2 regions of the Asticcacaulis sp. P2_B1 genome follow, and region 2 is predicted to be linked to the other one. Evidence: riboswitches for the same ligand, from Rfam matches in the RefSeq annotation. Region 2 holds a riboswitch; the other holds the start of a gene.

Region 1 (8,910 bases), on a different contig from region 2:
GCCCTCGGCGGTAACGGGCAGGGTATTGTCGGCGTGGCGCCGCGCGCCAGGCTGATGGGCCTGCGGGCGTGCTGGCAGGAGAGCGCGAGTTCAACGGTCTGCGACACGCTCAGCCTGGCCAAGGCGCTCTATTTCGCCGTCGATCATAACGCGGACGTTATCAATATGAGTCTGAGCGGACCGTCGGCTCCGCTATTGGCGCGGCTGATCGACCTGGCGCAGTCGCGCGGCATCACCGTCGTTGGTGCGGTCGACCCCGGCCAGGCCGACGGAGGCTTTCCGGCCTCGCACACCGGCGTGATCGCGGTAGTGGACGAGGGCGGGCCACCCGGCCGCCACGTCTTCGGGGCTCCGGGCCACGATATTCCGACCACCCAGCCCGGCGGCAACTGGTTCTTCGTCAATGGTAGTTCCTATGCCGCGGCCCATGTCAGTGGGCTTTTCGCACTTCTGCGGGAACGAAGTTCAGGGGCGCAAACGGCGTCATCCTTAATCACCGTGCAGGGGAGCGATGCGATCGACCCCTGCGCGTCGCTTTTGCGGGTAGCTGAATCCACGACCAAATCCGACACCTGTGGCGCATCGCACAGCCTAGCTCAGACCTCGACGTCAAATTCGGCCTCCCGGGCGCGCCCTTAGATGCGTCTTCGGCGGTCGCATATCGGCTTGGTTCTCTTCCCCGCGCTCCTGGTCGCAGGGGCGGCGCCCGTTCATGCCCAGCTGGCGTTCAGCGCCAGCGCCGAGTCCGATTATCGCTTTCGCGGCCTGTCGCTCAGCCACGGTCAGCCGGACGTGCGCCTGAATCTGTCTTACGACCATAGAAGCGGCGCCTATGCCGGTCTGTCGCTTATCGGCGCCGATGACGACAATCGCGGGCTCAGGCTTCTGGGCTATGTCGATTATGCCGGCTATGTCGTGCGGCCGGAAAAGGGACCGGCCTGGGAGGTGGGCGCTACCAATATGCATGTCCACGGCCGCTATAGTTACGATTTCACTGAGGTCTATGCGGGCGTCGTGGGCGAACATATCAGTCTCAGGCTGTCCTATGCGCCGCATTATTTCGGCCGGAATTGGGATAACCTCTATGTCGATCTCAGCGGCGGGCGCAGACTGTCGACCCATTGGCGCGCCTTCGCCCATGCCGGGGTGGCGACGCCGCTCAATGGTCCCTTTCGCGAAGAGCGATATGACTTCAGCGCGGGTGTCGCGGTCAGCGTGCGCACCTACGAGATCGAGATGGCGTTGACGCGGACCAATCCGGTGCCGGATTATCCGGACCGGCCGATCGACAACGGTGACGGCCTGCTGGTAACGGCGACGGCGTTTTTTTGAGGTATGTGAACCCGATCCCTGGGCGGCGGTATTTATCCGCCGGAGGCTGAGATGAAGCGACTGGCGATCTTGATAGCGATGATGATGGTCTGGGCGGGGGCAGCCTGTGCCCAGGACGCAGCGGGCGTCTACCGCTTGGCCGAAGCGGCCACGTCTGTGACCTTCACGACCGGCGCGTTCGGGGTCGCCCATACAACCGGCCGCGTCGCCGGTGTCGACGGCACCCTGACCTTCGATCCTGGCCATCCCGACGACAGCGCCGTGGATGTTACGCTCGACATGACGACCCTCAGCACCGGGGTCGGCATGTTCGACGAGCAATTGCAGGGCGAAGATTATTTCGACACCGCGCATTACCCCAGCGCCTCGTTTCGCAGCACACGCATCGAGATGACCGGCGAGAAGATAGCCAATGTCACGGGCGACATGACTTTGCACGGCGTCACACGCACAGTCATCCTGACGGTCGTCTTTGACCAAGAGGGCGGCACGGGTATGGAATTTACCGCCACGGCGCGCATCCACCGCCGTGATTTCGGCATCGACAAGTTCCAGCTTTTCATCAGCGACGATATCGACCTGCATATCCGCGCCGAGGTGCATCCATAGCATATAATCATATAAAGATATCTTTATATCTTTATTGACTCTCAAAAATGCCGCGCCTATAAAGCGATGGTCGTGGTTCCGCGCACCGGGTTTTGGTGGGCGGCTAAGAGGGAAGCCGGTGTGACGCCGGCGCTGCCCCCGCAACTGTAGACGGTAAGCCTTCGTTCAAGCGTGCCATTGGAGGCGACTCCGAGAAGGCGGACGGAGGCTTTGACCCGTGAGCCAGGAGACCTGCCATCGACCTCATATCCATGCCGGGCGGGGCGCCGCGGCCATGCGTAAGCCTTCCGGCCGCCTTCTGCCGGATAGCGGCCGCGTGTCTCTGAACCCCGCCTTCTTTTTCGGGGCTAGCCTTGTCAAATTTGTCTCTGCCTGTTGCCACCTTGGGAACGCCGCGTATCGGCCTCAAGCGTGAACTGAAATTCGCCCTCGAAAGCTATTGGTCGGGCAAGTCCGACGAAGCGATGCTGCGTCAGACGGCCCGCGACCTGCGCGCCCGCAACTGGGCGCGGCAAGAGGCGCACGATGTTACCATCATCCCGTCCAACGACTTTTCGCTGTATGATCAGGTTTTGGATACCAGCGTCATGGTCGGCGCCATTCCTGATATCTACGGCTGGACCGGCGGCGAGGTATCGCTTGATACCTATTTTGCGATGGCGCGGGGCTCTCAGGCCGATGTCCATAACGAAGCCTGTGACCACGGCTGTACTCGGCACCACGGCCATGGCGTACAAGCGCAGGAAATGACCAAGTGGTTCGACACCAATTATCACTACATGGTGCCGGAGTTTTCACGCGATCAGACCTTCAAGCTATCGTCAGTGAAGCCCGTCGAGGAATTCCTTGAGGCCAAGGCCCTGGGTTATCATACGCGGCCGGTCCTGGTCGGGCCGGTGACCTATCTCCGCCTCGGCAAAAGCCGCGAAGCCGGTTTCGAGCCGGTATCGCTGATCGATGCCCTGATCCCCGTCTATGTCGATATCCTGAAACGCTTGGCGGCGGCCGGCGCCGACTGGGTGCAAATCGACGAGCCGGTGTTGGCGCTCGACGCCGATGTCGCGACAGCCGCCGCGCTGAGCAAGGCCTATGCCCGGTTCGCGACGGAGGTGCCGGAGATCAAGATACTGGTGGCCAGCTATTTCGGCGGGCTGGGCGATAATCTCGATGTGGCGGCCGCCTTGCCGGTGGCCGGCCTGCATATCGACCTGGTCCGTGCCCCGGAACAATTGGACACCGTTGTGGCCAAGGCGCCAAAAGACTTGGTCCTGTCTCTGGGGGGCATCGATGGCCGCAATATCTGGCGAGCCGACCTGCGCGCAGTACTCGATCGTCTGGATCCGGTAATTACCGCCCATGGCCGCCACAGGTTCCAAATCGCGCCTTCATGCTCCCTGCTGCACACGCCGATCGATCTCGACCTGGAAACCGAGCTCGATCCGGATGTGAAATCCTGGCTGGCTTTTTCGCTGCAAAAAATGACGGAACTGGCCGTCGTCGCCAGGGGATTGGGCGAGGGGAGAGAGACCGTCAAGGCGCAACTGGATGCCTCGGTTTCGGCCGCCGTCCTGCGCAAGGTATCGCCCAAGGTCCACAATCCCGAGGTTACCGCCCGTCTGGCCGGGATTACCGAAGCGCACGCCCATCGCCTAAGCCCGTTCAAGGTGCGTGCGGAGATTCAGCGCGGGCGCTTCGCTCTGCCGGCTTTTCCGACCACGACGATCGGGTCGTTTCCGCAAACCGCCGAGGTGCGCCAGGCACGTTCGGCCCACGCCAAGGGGCAACTGACGCCGGCGCAATATGACGCCTTCCTGAAGGACGAAACGGTACGCGCCATCCGCTGGCAGGAGGAGATCGGTCTCGATGTGCTGGTTCACGGCGAGTTCGAACGCAATGACATGGTGCAATATTTCGGCGAGCAGCTGGCCGGGTTTGCCTTTACCAAACATGGTTGGGTGCAATCCTACGGTTCGCGCTGCGTACGGCCGCCTGTTCTGTTCGGTGATGTCCATCGTCCGAACGCCATGACCGTGGCGTGGTGGCAATATGCGCAATCCCTGACGGAAAAACCGGTCAAGGGCATGTTGACCGGTCCGGTGACCATCTTGAACTGGTCGTTCGTGCGCGATGATGTGCCGCGGTCGCTGGCCTGCCGGCAGATTGCCCTGGCTATCCGCGACGAGGTGCAGGATTTGGAAGCCGCCGGCGCGGCCATGATCCAGATCGACGAGGCGGCTTTGCGTGAAGGTTTGCCTCTGCATCACGGCGATTGGCAGGCCTATCTCGATTGGGCGGTCGAAGCCTTCCGGCTATGCGCTTCGGGCGTGGCGGATCAAACCCAGATCCACACCCATATGTGCTATTCGGAATTCAACGACATCCTGCCCGCCATTGCCGCCATGGATGCCGATGTCATCTCCATCGAGACGTCGCGTTCGAAGATGGAGTTGCTCGATGTTTTCAAGACGCAGGACTATCCCAATGACATCGGCCCGGGCGTCTATGACATCCATTCGCCGCGCGTACCCGACGTTGCCGATATGGTCGATTTGCTGTCACTGGCGCGCCAGCGTTTGTCCGACGATCAGTTGTGGATCAATCCCGACTGCGGTTTGAAAACGCGCAAATGGGAGGATGTGAAACCGGCCCTGGTCAATATGGTCGCCGCCGCGCGCGAACTGCGGGGAAGGGCACGAGTTGAATGAACCCCGCGATATGCCGTATACTCTACCGGGTTATGGGTCCAGGGGCTGTGCCCCTGGTGGACGCGACAGGGATTGAACCTGTGACCCTTCGCGTGTGAAGCGAATGCTCTCCCGCTGAGCTACGCGTCCGATCCAGTGGGGAGGCGAGCTATTAGCGTGACGCGCGGCGGGTGGCAAGCCGGATTCTTTCGCCGGCGTCGTCCCGGCCCGGAAAAGCGCCGGTTTGTGTGTGGGTGGCAATCGAGACTTGACGCCCGAAGCCCGCCTATCGCATGGTCACTGTCACCTAGGAGCATGACATGTCTGAGGCCGTTCGGCTGGTAATCTGGGACCTGGACGAAACCTTCTGGCAGGGCACCCTCAGCGAAGGCGGGCACAGCTATAGCGACGACAACCACAATATCGTCGTCGAGCTGGCGCGGCGCGGCATCATGAGCGCCATATGTTCCAAGAACGACATGGCGGTGATCAGGCCGATTCTGGAAGAAACCGGCATCTGGGACTATTTCGTCTTTGCCTCGATCGACTGGAGCGCCAAGGGGCCGCGCATCGCCGACATCATAGCGCGGTCGCAGCTGCGCGCGGCAAGCGTGATGTTTATCGACGACAATCCGATGAACCGCAACGAGGCCCTGCATTTCGCACCGGACATCCAAGTGCGGCCGGAAACCTTTATCGCGGATATGCTGGATTCGCCGCGGTTCACCGGCAAGGACGACCGCGAGCTGACGCGGCTGAAGCAATACAAATTGCTGGAAAGCAAGCAGCACGACCAGGCCCGGGCCGGCGGCGACAACCACGCCTTCTTGCGCAACAGCCATATTCGTGTCGTCTTCGACCACGATGTCGCCGGCCAGATCGACCGGGCGATCGAATTGATCAACCGCACCAACCAGCTCAATTTCACCAAGAAGCGGTTGCCCGAGGACGCGGAGGCGGCGCGGGCGGAATTGGGGGTCTTGCTGAGCCACCGCCGGACGAACGCCGCCCTGGTCCGCGTCGTGGATGATTACGGCGACTATGGCTATGTCGGTTTCTATGCCATGCATCTGGAAGACGGACGCATGATCCTGGACCATTTCTGTTTCTCCTGCCGCACACTCAATATGGGCATCGAAACCTGGGTCTACCGCGAACTGGGCCGGCCGCAGCTCGAGGTCGCGGGCGAGGTGCTGAGCGACGTCATCGGCGACGAGACAGTGATCGACTGGATCTTCGAGACGACGGCGGAAGCGGTGCTGGAGCCAGAGTCGGTCGAACCCGTGCGCTTCGATACCTTCGCCTCGCGCGGCGGCTGCGACCAATCGGCGCTTGGCCACTATTTCGCCCGCCACGCCGACCGCAGCCTGATCGTGCACAATTTCATGCGCAACACCATGATGGTGCGGCCGGAGAACCACCAGACCCTCCGTAATGTCGTCGACCGCGTGCGCATTCCGCCACGCTACCGCAAGGCGTTCGAGGCCATCGGGCACATCCAGGCCGACCTCGAGCCCGATCTCCTGCGGCTTGAGGGTACCAACAATCTGATCATCCTCAGCTTCTGGATGGATCACGCAGCGCCGCTATACCGTCACAAGGCGACCGGCATCGTGGTGCCGATGGCGCACGAAGCCCTGGCGCCCAAGCGCGACGGCAAGCTGACGGCTGCACAGACGCGCGCTTTGGCGGTGCTGGAAGGGGAGTTCGAAGCTTTGGGCCCGGCCACGCCGCGGATATTCGAAGCCAATGTCCGCTACGCCGTGCGCAAGTTGAGGGGGCGCGGCCAAATCTTCGTGATCCGCAGTAATTCCGGCTGGGCGTTTAAGGGGCAGGACAAGCGGCCGGATACGCTGCGCGAGCGCTATAACCGCGTGCTGGACAAGCTGTCGCTCTTTCCCGACGTCGAGACGCTCGACATTCTGGATTTCATCGAGTCCGAAGATGAGATCCAGACGGTCAACCATTTCGACCGCATGGTCTATTACCGCCTCTACCAGGCCATCCTCAGCAAGACAGTAGCCCGCCGGGACGGCAGCGACGCAGCCTGATCAGTGACCCAAGATCAATGACACAAGATCAGTGACCCAAAGCGCCGGCGATGGCCGCCGGCAACTGGTCGTAATGATCGAGCAGGGCGTCGGGCGTCAGTTCGGTCAAGGGGCGTTCGCTGTAGCCGAAAGTGAAGAGGATGCACGGCACGTCGGCGTTTTTGGCTGTCAAATAGTCGGTCTCGCTGTCGCCGATCATGATGACGCGGCGCATATCGCCCTGCATCTCGTCGATACAGGCCTTGAGGTGACCGGCGGCGGGCTTCTTATAAGGCACGACGTCGGCGCCCTTGACCGAGCCGAAGCGGTCGAAGAGGTTGAGCTTCTTCAGCAGTTCGAGGGCCAGGTAATTGGGTTTGTTGGTGCAGACGGCGAAGCGGGCGCCGGCCTTTTCCAGGGTGTCGAGCGCGCGGCTCAGGCCTTCATAGGGTTGGGTCAGGGTGTCGATGTCTTTTTCATAGAGCTCGAGCAGACGATTGAGCAGGGGCTTTTCCTGGTCGGCGGGCAGGGGGACGCCGGCCAATGCAAAGGCGCGGCGCAGCAATTCCATGGCGCCGCGGCCGATCATCGGGCGGGCTTCGTCGAGGTGGAACGGCTTGATGCCCTGCTCCACCAGGACCTTGTTGAGGGCAGCGATGATGTCCGGCGCGCTGTCGACCAGGGTGCCGTCGAGATCGAAGGCGATAATATAGCCGTTTAAATCCATAATGCCCCTCATATAGACTTTGTTTCACGGAGGCTTTGGGCTAAATCGGCCTCTTCTGCAAATGAAATGAGTCACGACGATGGTTGAAAATACCGCCCGCAAACGTGCTGCTGTCATTTTGGCGGCCGGTCAGGGTACGCGCATGAAATCGCCGCTGGCCAAGGTGCTGCACAAGATCGGCGGCCGCACCATGTTGGATCGCGCCATCGATGCGGCGCAGGCCGCGGGATGCGAGCGGATCATTGTCGTCGTCGGCAATCACAGCCCGGCCGTGCGTGAGACGGCGCTTAAGCGTGTCGGTGAGCGCAATATCGTCGTCCAGGATCCGCCTCAGGGGACCGGGCACGCCGTCAATGTGGCGCGTGAGGCGCTGAGCGACTTCAACGGCGATGTCATCGTGACTTATGCCGACGCGCCGTTGGCCTCCGCCGAGGTTCTGGAGCCGGTTTTTGCCCTGGCGGAACGGGCCGACGTCGCGGTGCTGGGTTTTGTCGCCGCGGTGCCGGGCGCCTATGGCCGGCTGATCGTCGACGGCGAGAAACTGGAGGCCATTGTCGAGGCACGTGAGTGTTCGAAAGAGCAATTGCGCGTCGATATCTGCAATTCCGGCATCCTCGCCTGCGACCGCGAACTGATGTTCTCGCTGTTGAGCGAAGTCAAAAACGACAATTCGAAACAGGAATATTACCTGACCGATATTGTCGCCCTGGCCAAGGGGCGCGGTTTGCAGCCACGGGTCTGCATGGCGCCAGAAGACCTGGTCGGTGGCGCCAACTCGCAGTCGGAGCTGGCTCAAATTGAGCGCATCTGGCAGGACGCGACGCGAAAGGCCTTTATGGATAGCGGCGTGCATATGCCTGCGCCGGAAACGGTCTTCTTCGCCTGGGACACCCAGGTTGAGGCCGGTGTTATCATCGAACAAAATGTCGTCTTTGCCGAGGGCGTGACCGTGGCGACGGGCGCCGTTATTCGCGCCTTTTCGCATCTCGAAGGCGCCAAGGTCGGCGAGGGCGCGCTGATCGGTCCCTATGCGCGGCTGCGGCCAGGCGCCGATATCGGCCGTGACGTCCATATCGGCAATTTCGTCGAGGTCAAGAACGTCACTATCGGCGAGGGCGCCAAGGCCAACCACCTGAGCTATCTCGGTGACGGCAGCGTCGGCGCCGGCAGCAATATCGGCGCGGGCACCATCTTCTGTAATTATGACGGCTATTTCAAATACAAGACGGTGATCGGCGAACGCGCCTTTATCGGCTCCAACACCTCGTTGGTGGCGCCGGTGACCATCGGTGACGGCGCTATGACGGGCTCCGGCTCGGTCATCACGGCCGACGTGCCCGCCGATGCCCTGGCGTTCGAACGTTCGCAGCAGGTCGAGAAAGAGGGCTGGTCGAAGGCGTTCCGGGCGCGCAAGAAGGCGGAAAAAGAGGCTTTGAAAAAATGACAGCCGATGAACAGAAGAAGGCGGTGGGCTATGCCGCTATGGACTATGTCAAGGACGGCATGAAGGTCGGCCTGGGCACCGGAT
Region 2 (8,910 bases):
GCCGCCACACCTTCATAATTGTCATAGGGCAAGGGCGGCGCAACGCGCGCCAGGTCGGCGACCTTGACCAGGCGATTGCCTTCCAGACGCAGCAGGCGGACGACATTGCGCGGGCCGTTGAAGGGGTCATAATAGCGATAGAGGGCGAGAATCGCATGGTCGTCGTCCGGTAGAGGCGCCAGGGACGACAGCATGTAGAGAAAGCCCGGCACGGACGGGCCATCGACCGATGTACAGACAAAAGTGCTCATGGGGCAGCGCCAGAAGCCGCCGGCTTCGACGCCGATCAGCAGCCCGTCGCCGGTGGCTTCGTGAAAGTAACTCAGGCCTTCCATGCCTTCGTTATTGGGGAAGACCGGCAGGCCGGCGAGCGGCAATTGCCGTGGTGTGCCGCCCCAGGCTGTGCCCGGCGCATAGGCCATGATGCGTTGAAAGCGTTCGAAAGAAACGAAACGTTCGCCGGTGGCCGGATTGAGCGCGATATCTTCGGCGTCGTTGAAGTCGCGGTTGATCGCGGTCTTGCCTTCCTTGTCGCGCAGCAGCTCGATCTTGACCGGGCTGTCGAGCAGGCCGCCCTTGCCGTCGGGTGCCATGGTGAAGGTGATGCCGGCGCCAAGGTCGCTGATGGCTTCGACTTTCAGGCCATCACCGTCCACAGTGAGTTGCAGGTCGGACAGGCCATCGACCTGTGAGGTGCCGTGGGCCGTGACCTCATAGCCCCCGACATAACGGACTTGCGGGTTCAGGGCGCCCTTGTCGACGATCGCCGGCAAGGCACGGAAGCTGACCGTTTCGCCGCCATAAGGCACCGGTTCGGCGGTGGCTGCTGAGGCAAGCAAGGCAAAAGCTGCAAGACACACGAAACGCATTTAACTTCCTTCTATCTCCAGGCCGGTAGAGGCCCAGATTTTGGATGAGTGGCTAGCCGGCTAGCGACGCGGGTATATTGATACCCGCTAGCGACGACTGCGACGCCAATCGCCAAAAGATGGAGTCTCTACGGTTCTGAAAAGAGCTCGGTAAGTTTTTCCATCAGGCCACCGGCGAGGTGTTCAACGTCGATCAGGGTCAGGGCACGCTTGTAGTAGCGCGTGACGTCGTGGCCGATGCCGATGGCGACCAGCTCGACATGGCGGTGCGAGGTCTTGGGCGCGGACTGGATATCGTCGATGACGCGACGCAAATGGTTTTCGAGATAATGGCCGCTGTTGACGCTGAGGGTCGAGTCGTCGACCGGCGCGCCGTCGGAAATCACCATCAGGATCTTGCGCTGTTCCGGGCGGTTGATCAGGCGCGAATGGGCCCATTGCAGGGCTTCGCCGTCGATGTTTTCCTTGAGCAGGCCTTCGCGCATCATCAGGCCGAGATTCTTGTGCGTTCGGCGCCACGGATTGTCAGCGGCCTTGTAGATGATGTGGCGCAGATCGTTGAGACGGCCGGGACTGGCCGGCTTGCCGTCGCGCACCCACTTTTCGCGCGACTGTCCGCCCTTCCACGCCTTGGTGGTGAAGCCGAGGATCTCGACCTTGACGCCGCAGCGTTCGAGCGTACGCGCCAGGACGTCTGCACAGATGGCGGCGACCATGATCGGGCGGCCGCGCATCGAGCCGGAATTGTCGAGCAAAAGCGTCACCACCGTGTCGCGGAACTCGGTGTCTTTTTCCTGTTTGAACGACAAGGGCGCCGACGGATCGACGATGACGCGCGTCAGTTTCGAGGCGTCAAGCACGCCCTCTTCGAGGTCGAACGACCACGAACGGTTCTGTTGCGCCAACAGCTTGCGTTGCAGGCGGTTGGCCAGGCGCGACACGACCGAAGCCATATTGGCCAGCTGGGCATTGAGGAAGCCGCGCAGGCGTTCCAGTTCCTCGGGGTCGCACAATTCCTCGGCCGTCACCACCTCGTCGAAGTCGCGGGTATAGACGTCGTAATCCTTGCGTACCTTTTCCAGCGGCGTGTCGTCATCGCGGCGTTCGGCCTCGCCGGCCTCGCCGTCGGGGATTTCGTCCGTCGAAGATTCCGACGCCATCTGCGGGTCGCCCTGCATCTGGGTGTAATCTTCTTCGCCCTCTTCGGGTTGGTCCTGGCCTTGTTGTTCCTCGGCCTGGTCGGGCTTTTGTTCGCCGTCGTCGGGCTTTTCCTGGTCCTCGGCGTCGTCCTTGGGGCTGTCGCCTTCGGACTCGCCCTCCTCGCCCTCGTCCTTCCTTTCGTCCTCGGCGTCCTGGCCGTCGTCTTCCATATCCAAATCGGTGATGACCCGCCGCGCCATGCGGGCAAACTCAGCCTGATCGTGGATATAGGGCATCAACTGACGCAGGCGTTCGCCGGTCTTCTTCTCGATGTCGCTGCGAAAAAAATTAATAATGCGCTGGATAAGGCCCGGAACGGCGTCGCCCGTCAAAATTTCGCGGGTGATTTGCCCCAACATTGAGGCAAGGCCGACCTCATCCTTGGTTTCACGGCGTGCGATTCCGCTACGCTCCAAAGCCCCGACATTGGCCGCGTTCAAATTTAGCCGGACGCCCTCCATGGCCTTGGCGCCAATGGCTTCAAGCCGAGCATCTTCCAAGGCATCGAAGGCCTCGGCACTGGCTTCGTCGCGTGGACGGGCACGGGCGTGAACGATATCGTCGTGATGAGCGATACGCAGCGCCATGCGGTCTGCGACACCGCGAATCTGCTCCGCCTGTTTGGGATTAAGATCGCGCGGCGGGTGCGGCAGGATCAGCTTGTTGCCATCCAGCCGCGGGCCGTCTGAGCCGAAGACGACCTCGAGCTCAGAGTCTTCCGCCAGGGCGCGGGTGGAATGCACCAGTGCCTTTTTGAACGGCTCGCTGAGGATGGTCGGCTTGGTCGCCATGGGTGGCAGAAGTCCTTAGATCACCTTGACCTTCAAGGCCGATTCCTTGACGTCGGTGCCGAAGGCGCGTTGGTAGAACTCGGCCAGGGTATGGCGTTCCAGCTCGTCGCTCTTGTTGAGGAAGGACAGGCGGAAGGCCAGTTCCGGATCGTTGTTGAAGATCAGGGTGTTCTGCGCCCAGGTGATAACGGTCCGCGGCGACATGACGGTTGAGATGTCGCCATTGGCGAACGCCGAGCGCGACATGTCGGCGACGCGCACCATGGCTTCGATCATCGGCCTGCGGGCGGCTGTATCGAATTCCGGCACCTTGGCCAGGACAATACCGACCTCGGCTTCGTGCGACAGGTAGTTGAGCGTAGTGACCAAAGACCAACGGTCCATCTGGCCCTGGTTGATCTGCTGGGTGCCGTGATAAAGCCCGGTCGTGTCGCCGAGACCGATCGTGTTGGTCGTCGAGAACAGGCGGAAATAGGGGTTCGGCTTGATGACCTTGTTCTGGTCGAGCAGGGTCAGGCGGCCTTGCGCTTCGAGCACGCGCTGGATGACGAACATGACGTCGGGGCGGCCGGCGTCGTATTCGTCGAACACCAGCGCGACCGGGCGCTGGATGGCCCACGGCAGGATGCCTTCGCGGAATTCGGTGACCTGCTGGCCGTCCTTCAGCACGATGGCGTCCTTGCCGATCAGGTCGATCCGCGAGACGTGGCTGTCGAGATTGACGCGGACCATGGGCCAGTTGAGCTTGGCGGCGACCTGTTCGATGTGGGTCGACTTGCCGGTGCCGTGGAAGCCCTGGACCATCACCCGGCGGTCATAGGCGAAACCGGCGCAGATGGCCAAGGTCGTCGCCGGATCGAAGCGGTAGGCATCGTCGATGTCGGGCACGTGGCTGTCGCGCTTCGAAAAGGCCGGCACCATCATGTCGGAATCGACGCCGAAGACGTCACGTATGCTGACTTTCTTGTCGGGGACGTGGTTCAGCAAAGGGTCGGGTATTTCGAGCTCGGCAGGCATGATCGATCAGGCTTTCGGGTGCGGAACGTTACGGGTTTCAGCTAAGACCTTAAGGTCCCTGAGACAACTCAAAACTTGCCCAACCGTGAAGTTTTTTCCTAAGGCTCGTCAGGGGCCTGGTAGCTGATCAGTTGGTCGAGGAAGGGCGCGGCTTCAAGATCGTCCATGGTCGTGCGCACCGGCCAGGCATTGAGGTGGTCGAGATAGGCGATACGCGATTCGACGCCATACTGGATGATGGGTTCGAGCTGGTCCGGATGATCGAAGGCGCCGATGGCGACCGCCATGCCGTCGGGCGCTTCGTAGGTGAGGGGTGTGCCGCATTCCGCACAGAAGCCGCGCTGCACCAGGTTGGAGCTCTGGAAACGCTTGGGTTCGGCTTTCGTCCAGCGGAAATCCGTGCCGCGGACGGAGACCAGCGGCGCGAAGAAGCTGCCGAACGCCTTTTGGCACATGCGGCAATGACAGATCGAAGCGTGCGTCAAAGGCCCGGTGACTTCAAAACGCACCGCACCGCATTGGCAACCGCCCTTAACGATTTGCGTCATGGGTTTCCGTCCGTAGGCCCCCTCCGTCAGCGACGCGGCCTGCGGCCTTGCGCTGCCACCTCCCCCGTTTCGCCCCATGGGCTCACAAGGGAGGAGATTCTTAAGCCAGACTCATTTTCTTCAAGACTTTGTACGCTTTTATCACGCGCTGCAGCTTGTCTTCGGCCGACCGGTCGCCACCGTTGTTGTCCGGGTGGCAGCGCTTCAGCATCTCAGTATAGCGCACGCGAATCTGTTCAGCCGTAGACCCGACTTCAAGGTCGAGATCGGCAAAGGCCTGGCGTTCGATCTTGCCGAATTGGCGGGCGGCCGGGGCAGCCTTGTCGCGCAAGGGTGCTGCGCCCGCGCCGAAGACGCTGTGCGGATCGAAGAAGGTCTTTGAGTTGGTGCCCTTAACGGCGGCATTGGCGGCTTCGCGGCTCAGGCGCGAGGCACGGAAGGCCCAGGTCGGGCGGTCGCCGGTCGCGGTCGATTCGCGGTGCCGTCTCGCTTCGCCTTCGCTCATGCCGGCGAAGAAGTTCCAGTTCTTGTTGTACTCGGCGGCGTGGCCGGTACAGAAATTGTAGTACTCGTTCATCATGTCGCGCGATTTCGGGGCGCGCGCCGTCGATGCCTTATGGCACTCAGGCCATTCGCACTGGATCTGCCCAGGTTTCAAATGCAGGACATCGTCCTCCGGACGGCGCGTATGTTCCTCGCCTTCCTTGGGCGGACGGATACGCATATCCATGAATTTGGGCTTGTACTTAAATCCTTCGCTCATATGATGAACTATGATCCTAAAATCTTAACAGAGGGTCGAGAAACTTAACGGATGAAGAGGGCCGAATTATGGGCGCCATCGCCGATCGCTTGAGATCGAAACTTGACCAGGCCCTCCGTCCCCGGGTTCTTGAGATAACCGACGACAGCGCCAAACATAGTGGGCATTCGGGTGCGCGTGAAGGGGGGGAGAGCCATTTTTCCGTGTTAATCGTATCCGAAGCCTTCGAAGGCCTGGGTCGTGTGGCGCGACAGAGACTGGTCAACGTCACTTTGGCGGAAGAATTGGCCGGTCCGGTGCATGCGCTTAGCCTGAAAACCCTGACGCCTGCCGAATCGAAAGCCGAATCGGGCGCGGAATAAAACCTTGTCGGCGCTCAAAACTCCTTAAGTAATTTGTGCGATCCTGTCGGCCTTGACATAAGGTTGGGGCGACCAGGTGCTGCAAAACTTGAAGAGATTTTGGCGAAACCGCGCGGGTAACACCGTCATGATGTTCGCCCTGGCCATCCCGGCGATCTTTATTGCCGTCGGCGGCGCCATCGATTTCAGCCGTGTCACCCAGGCCCGAGCCGAGCTCCAGGACGCGGCCGATGTCGCCAGCGTCGGCTCGATCGCCGTCAATTCCCCCGCCTTCAAGGCCGGCCTGTCGATGACCAGTGGCGATATCCCGATCGGCGCCACCAAGGCTCAGACCATTTTCGCCGCCAACCAGCAAAAGATGGCCGACGTGTCGAACATCAAGGTAACGGCCAAGGTCACCAAGGTCGACACTACCATGACCTCGGTCGTCACGGTCACCGGCACCTACAAGACCTATATGCTGGGCCTGATCGGCCTGAGTACATTGCCGGTCAATGTGAAGTCGACCTCGTCGGCGACCGTCCCGCCCTATATCGATTTTTATCTGTTGCTCGACAACAGCCCCTCCATGGGTCTTGGGGCAACCTATGCCGATATCGATAAATTGGTAGCCGCTACAGCCAATTCCCCGGGCAAGGAAAAAAGTTGTGCCTTCGCTTGCCATGAAACCGGGCCGTTCAGCGGCGCCCATCCTGCGACTACCCCGGAACGCTATACCTTGGCCAAAACCTTGGGCGTCACGTTGCGAATCGACGTTGTGCGCCAGGCGACACAAAACCTGATGACGACGGCGAAGAAAACCGAAAGCCTGGCCGGACAGTACCGGATGGCGATCTATGATTTCGGGCTGTCCGCGGAGACGATCGACCAGCAAAACCCTGTGCCCTATCTGGTAAGTGCGCTGACCAGCGACCTTGACGGATCAGCAACCAAAGCGGCGACCATCGATCTGATGACCGTGCCCTATCAAAATTATAACAACGACCGGCAAACCAATTTCAAGTCGATGTTGACGGGAATGAACATTATTATTCCTGCGTCCGGGGATGGCACCTCGTCCGGCAAACCACAGCAGGTCCTGTTTTTTGTCTCGGATGGTGTCAATGACGGCTATGATTGTTCACGTAACGACGGCAATCCTTGCCGCAGCATTACGCCCCTGGATACGACGCAGTGTAAAGCCATGAAGGCGCGCGGTGTCAAAATTGCCGTGCTATATACGACGTACCTGTCGCTTGCGGGCAAAGACAAGTTCTATGACCAGCATGTTGCCGGCTATGTACCGCCCAAATCGGGTACCGATCAAATCGCCGCCCAAATGGAAGCCTGCGCCTCGCCCGGATTCTATTTCGAGGTCAGCCCCAGCCAAGGCATTTCCGATGCCATGAACGCCCTGTTCACCAAGGTTATCTCGGTCGTTCGGATCAATTCGTAACGGATGGCTTGACGGCATAGGCGTCTGCCATTAGTCACCGACCTGTGCCAATGGTGCTTCCCTTACGGGAAGATAATAGGGAACCGGGTGTAACTCCCGGACTGTCCCCGCAACTGTAAGCGCCGAGCTTTGCTGCCCTATGTCACTCGTGCAAGCGGGGAAGACTGCAGTTCAAGCGTTCGAGACGCGAGTCAGGAAACCTGCCTTGGCTGTCGTCCTTTGCGTAGCCGGGAAGTGCAGCGCGAGCGGGGAATGAAGCCGGATGCCAGGATTGGGTGCGGCGTCAATCAACTCGAGAGACGATGTTTTGTCAGCCTGGCGGCTGCGAACCTTCGTGTCCGCCCGGCTTTCGTCCCTGACCGAAAGGCCGTTTCCGTGTTGAAACCCGCCCTCCTCCTCACCGCCTCCCTGCTGGCCTTTCCCGCCTGCCTCCACGCCGAACAGACCACCGAAGTCGTCGTCACCGTCACCCGCGAGAGCCTACCGGTGTCAAAACTCGGCCAGCCGGTCGATGTCCTGACCGCCGCCGACATCAAATCCTATCAATCCCTGTTCATCGCCGACCTGCTCACGCATACGACCGACCTGACCGTGGCGCACAATGGCGGACCGGGTGAAGCCGCTGCTGCCTCGATCCGCGGCGCCGGCGCCGACCATACCCTTTATCTGCTCGACGGCATCCGCCTCAACGACCCGTCCCAGGTCGGCGGCGGCACCAATCTCGGCCTTTTGACCACGGGCGACGCCGATCGCATCGAAGTCCTGCGCGGACCGCTGTCGACCCTTTGGGGTTCGGGCGCCCTGGGCGGCGTGATCAGCATCACCAGCCATACGCCCAGCCGGCCGCTGGAAGGCGGCTTTGCCCTCGAAGGCTTCGATCGCTACGGCTCGGCACGTGCCGATATTGGCGGCAAGCGCGGCGGCCTGACCTGGGGCCTGGCCGGCAGCGCCTATAATGACGACGGCGTTTCGGCCTTCGCCGGCGGCACGGAAAAGGACGGCTTTGCCCAAACCTCCCTCCGCGGCCGCCTGGCCTACGACCTGGGCGCCACCACCCTGCACGCCTTCGCCAGCAAGACCCACAGCCGCAACGACTATGACGGCTACGTCCCGCCTTTCTATAATTTCGGCGACACCGGCGACTTCGGCAAGACCGACACGACCATCGCGGCCGTTGGTTTGACCAACCGCTACAGTGCAGGCGAACAAAGCCTGTCCCTGGCTGAAACCGATACCCAACGCGACGATTTCTACGAAGGCGGCACACCGAGCTTCAGCGCCCGCGGCCATATCCAATCGGCCGATTACCATGCCTCGTATAGCTTCGGCGCCACGCGCCTGCTGGGCGGCTTGGCCTATGAACGCGACAGCATGTCGGGCGACAGCCGAGCCTCGGCCACCCTGGCCAGCATCTATGGCCAGGTGACCCGCGACTTCGGTCCGGTGGCGGCCAGCTTAAGCGCCCGTCACGACGATGCCTCCAGCTTCGGTGGACTCGATATCGCCCAAGTGTCCCTGAGCGCACCCGTCGCTGAGCATTGGCGTCTGCATGCCAGCGCCGGTACCGGCGTCAAGGCGCCCAGCCTGTATCAGCTTTACAGCTTCTACGGCACGGACAGCCTGAAGGTCGAGAAGGCCGTCAGCATCGATGCCGGCGTCGATTACACCTTCGGCAACGGCGTCGTGACGGCGACCGTGTTCGAGCGTCATGTCCGCGACCAGATCGATTTCGTGTCGCCGGACGCCAGTCATTGCACGGCGTCGCAGATCTTCGGCTGTTACGCCAATATCGACCGCACCCGCGCCATCGGGCTGGAACTGGGTCTGACCCAGGACCTGACCGCCAGCCTGCATTTGAAGGCGAACTATACCTTCTTGGGCACGCGCAACCAATCGACGGGCTTTGCCGGCAACCGTCTGCCGCG

Evidence for each region. Region 2 has a riboswitch for cobalamin ahead of AC1DX3_RS13870 (TonB-dependent receptor plug domain-containing protein). Riboswitches for the same ligand answer to the same signal wherever they lie in the genome.
Region 1: it holds a riboswitch for cobalamin, as region 2 does, so the genes downstream of both, metE (5-methyltetrahydropteroyltriglutamate--homocysteine S-methyltransferase) here and AC1DX3_RS13870 (TonB-dependent receptor plug domain-containing protein) in region 2, are expected to answer to the same signal.

Annotation. Positions count from the first base shown of each region.
Region 1 is NZ_JBFUDD010000001.1:732,981-741,890, reverse strand. Features, by position in the region: gene AC1DX3_RS03560 (S8 family peptidase) at 1-639, shown strand, start outside; gene AC1DX3_RS03555 (TorF family putative porin) at 640-1,332, shown strand; gene AC1DX3_RS03550 (YceI family protein) at 1,384-1,941, shown strand; cobalamin riboswitch at 1,998-2,194, shown strand; gene metE (5-methyltetrahydropteroyltriglutamate--homocysteine S-methyltransferase) at 2,304-4,646, shown strand; tRNA gene AC1DX3_RS03540 (tRNA-Val) at 4,701-4,775, opposite strand; gene AC1DX3_RS03535 (hypothetical protein) at 4,946-6,676, shown strand; gene AC1DX3_RS03530 (HAD-IA family hydrolase) at 6,705-7,382, opposite strand; gene glmU (bifunctional UDP-N-acetylglucosamine diphosphorylase/glucosamine-1-phosphate N-acetyltransferase GlmU) at 7,462-8,826, shown strand; gene rpiA (ribose-5-phosphate isomerase RpiA) at 8,823-8,910, shown strand, end outside.
Region 2 is NZ_JBFUDD010000005.1:103,187-112,096, reverse strand. Features, by position in the region: gene AC1DX3_RS13905 (esterase-like activity of phytase family protein) at 1-869, opposite strand, end outside; gene cobT (cobaltochelatase subunit CobT) at 998-2,860, opposite strand; gene cobS (cobaltochelatase subunit CobS) at 2,876-3,877, opposite strand; gene AC1DX3_RS13890 (GFA family protein) at 3,976-4,425, opposite strand; gene AC1DX3_RS13885 (J domain-containing protein) at 4,526-5,188, opposite strand; gene AC1DX3_RS13880 (BolA family protein) at 5,257-5,550, shown strand; gene AC1DX3_RS13875 (TadE/TadG family type IV pilus assembly protein) at 5,678-6,985, shown strand; cobalamin riboswitch at 7,020-7,207, shown strand; gene AC1DX3_RS13870 (TonB-dependent receptor plug domain-containing protein) at 7,361-8,910, shown strand, end outside.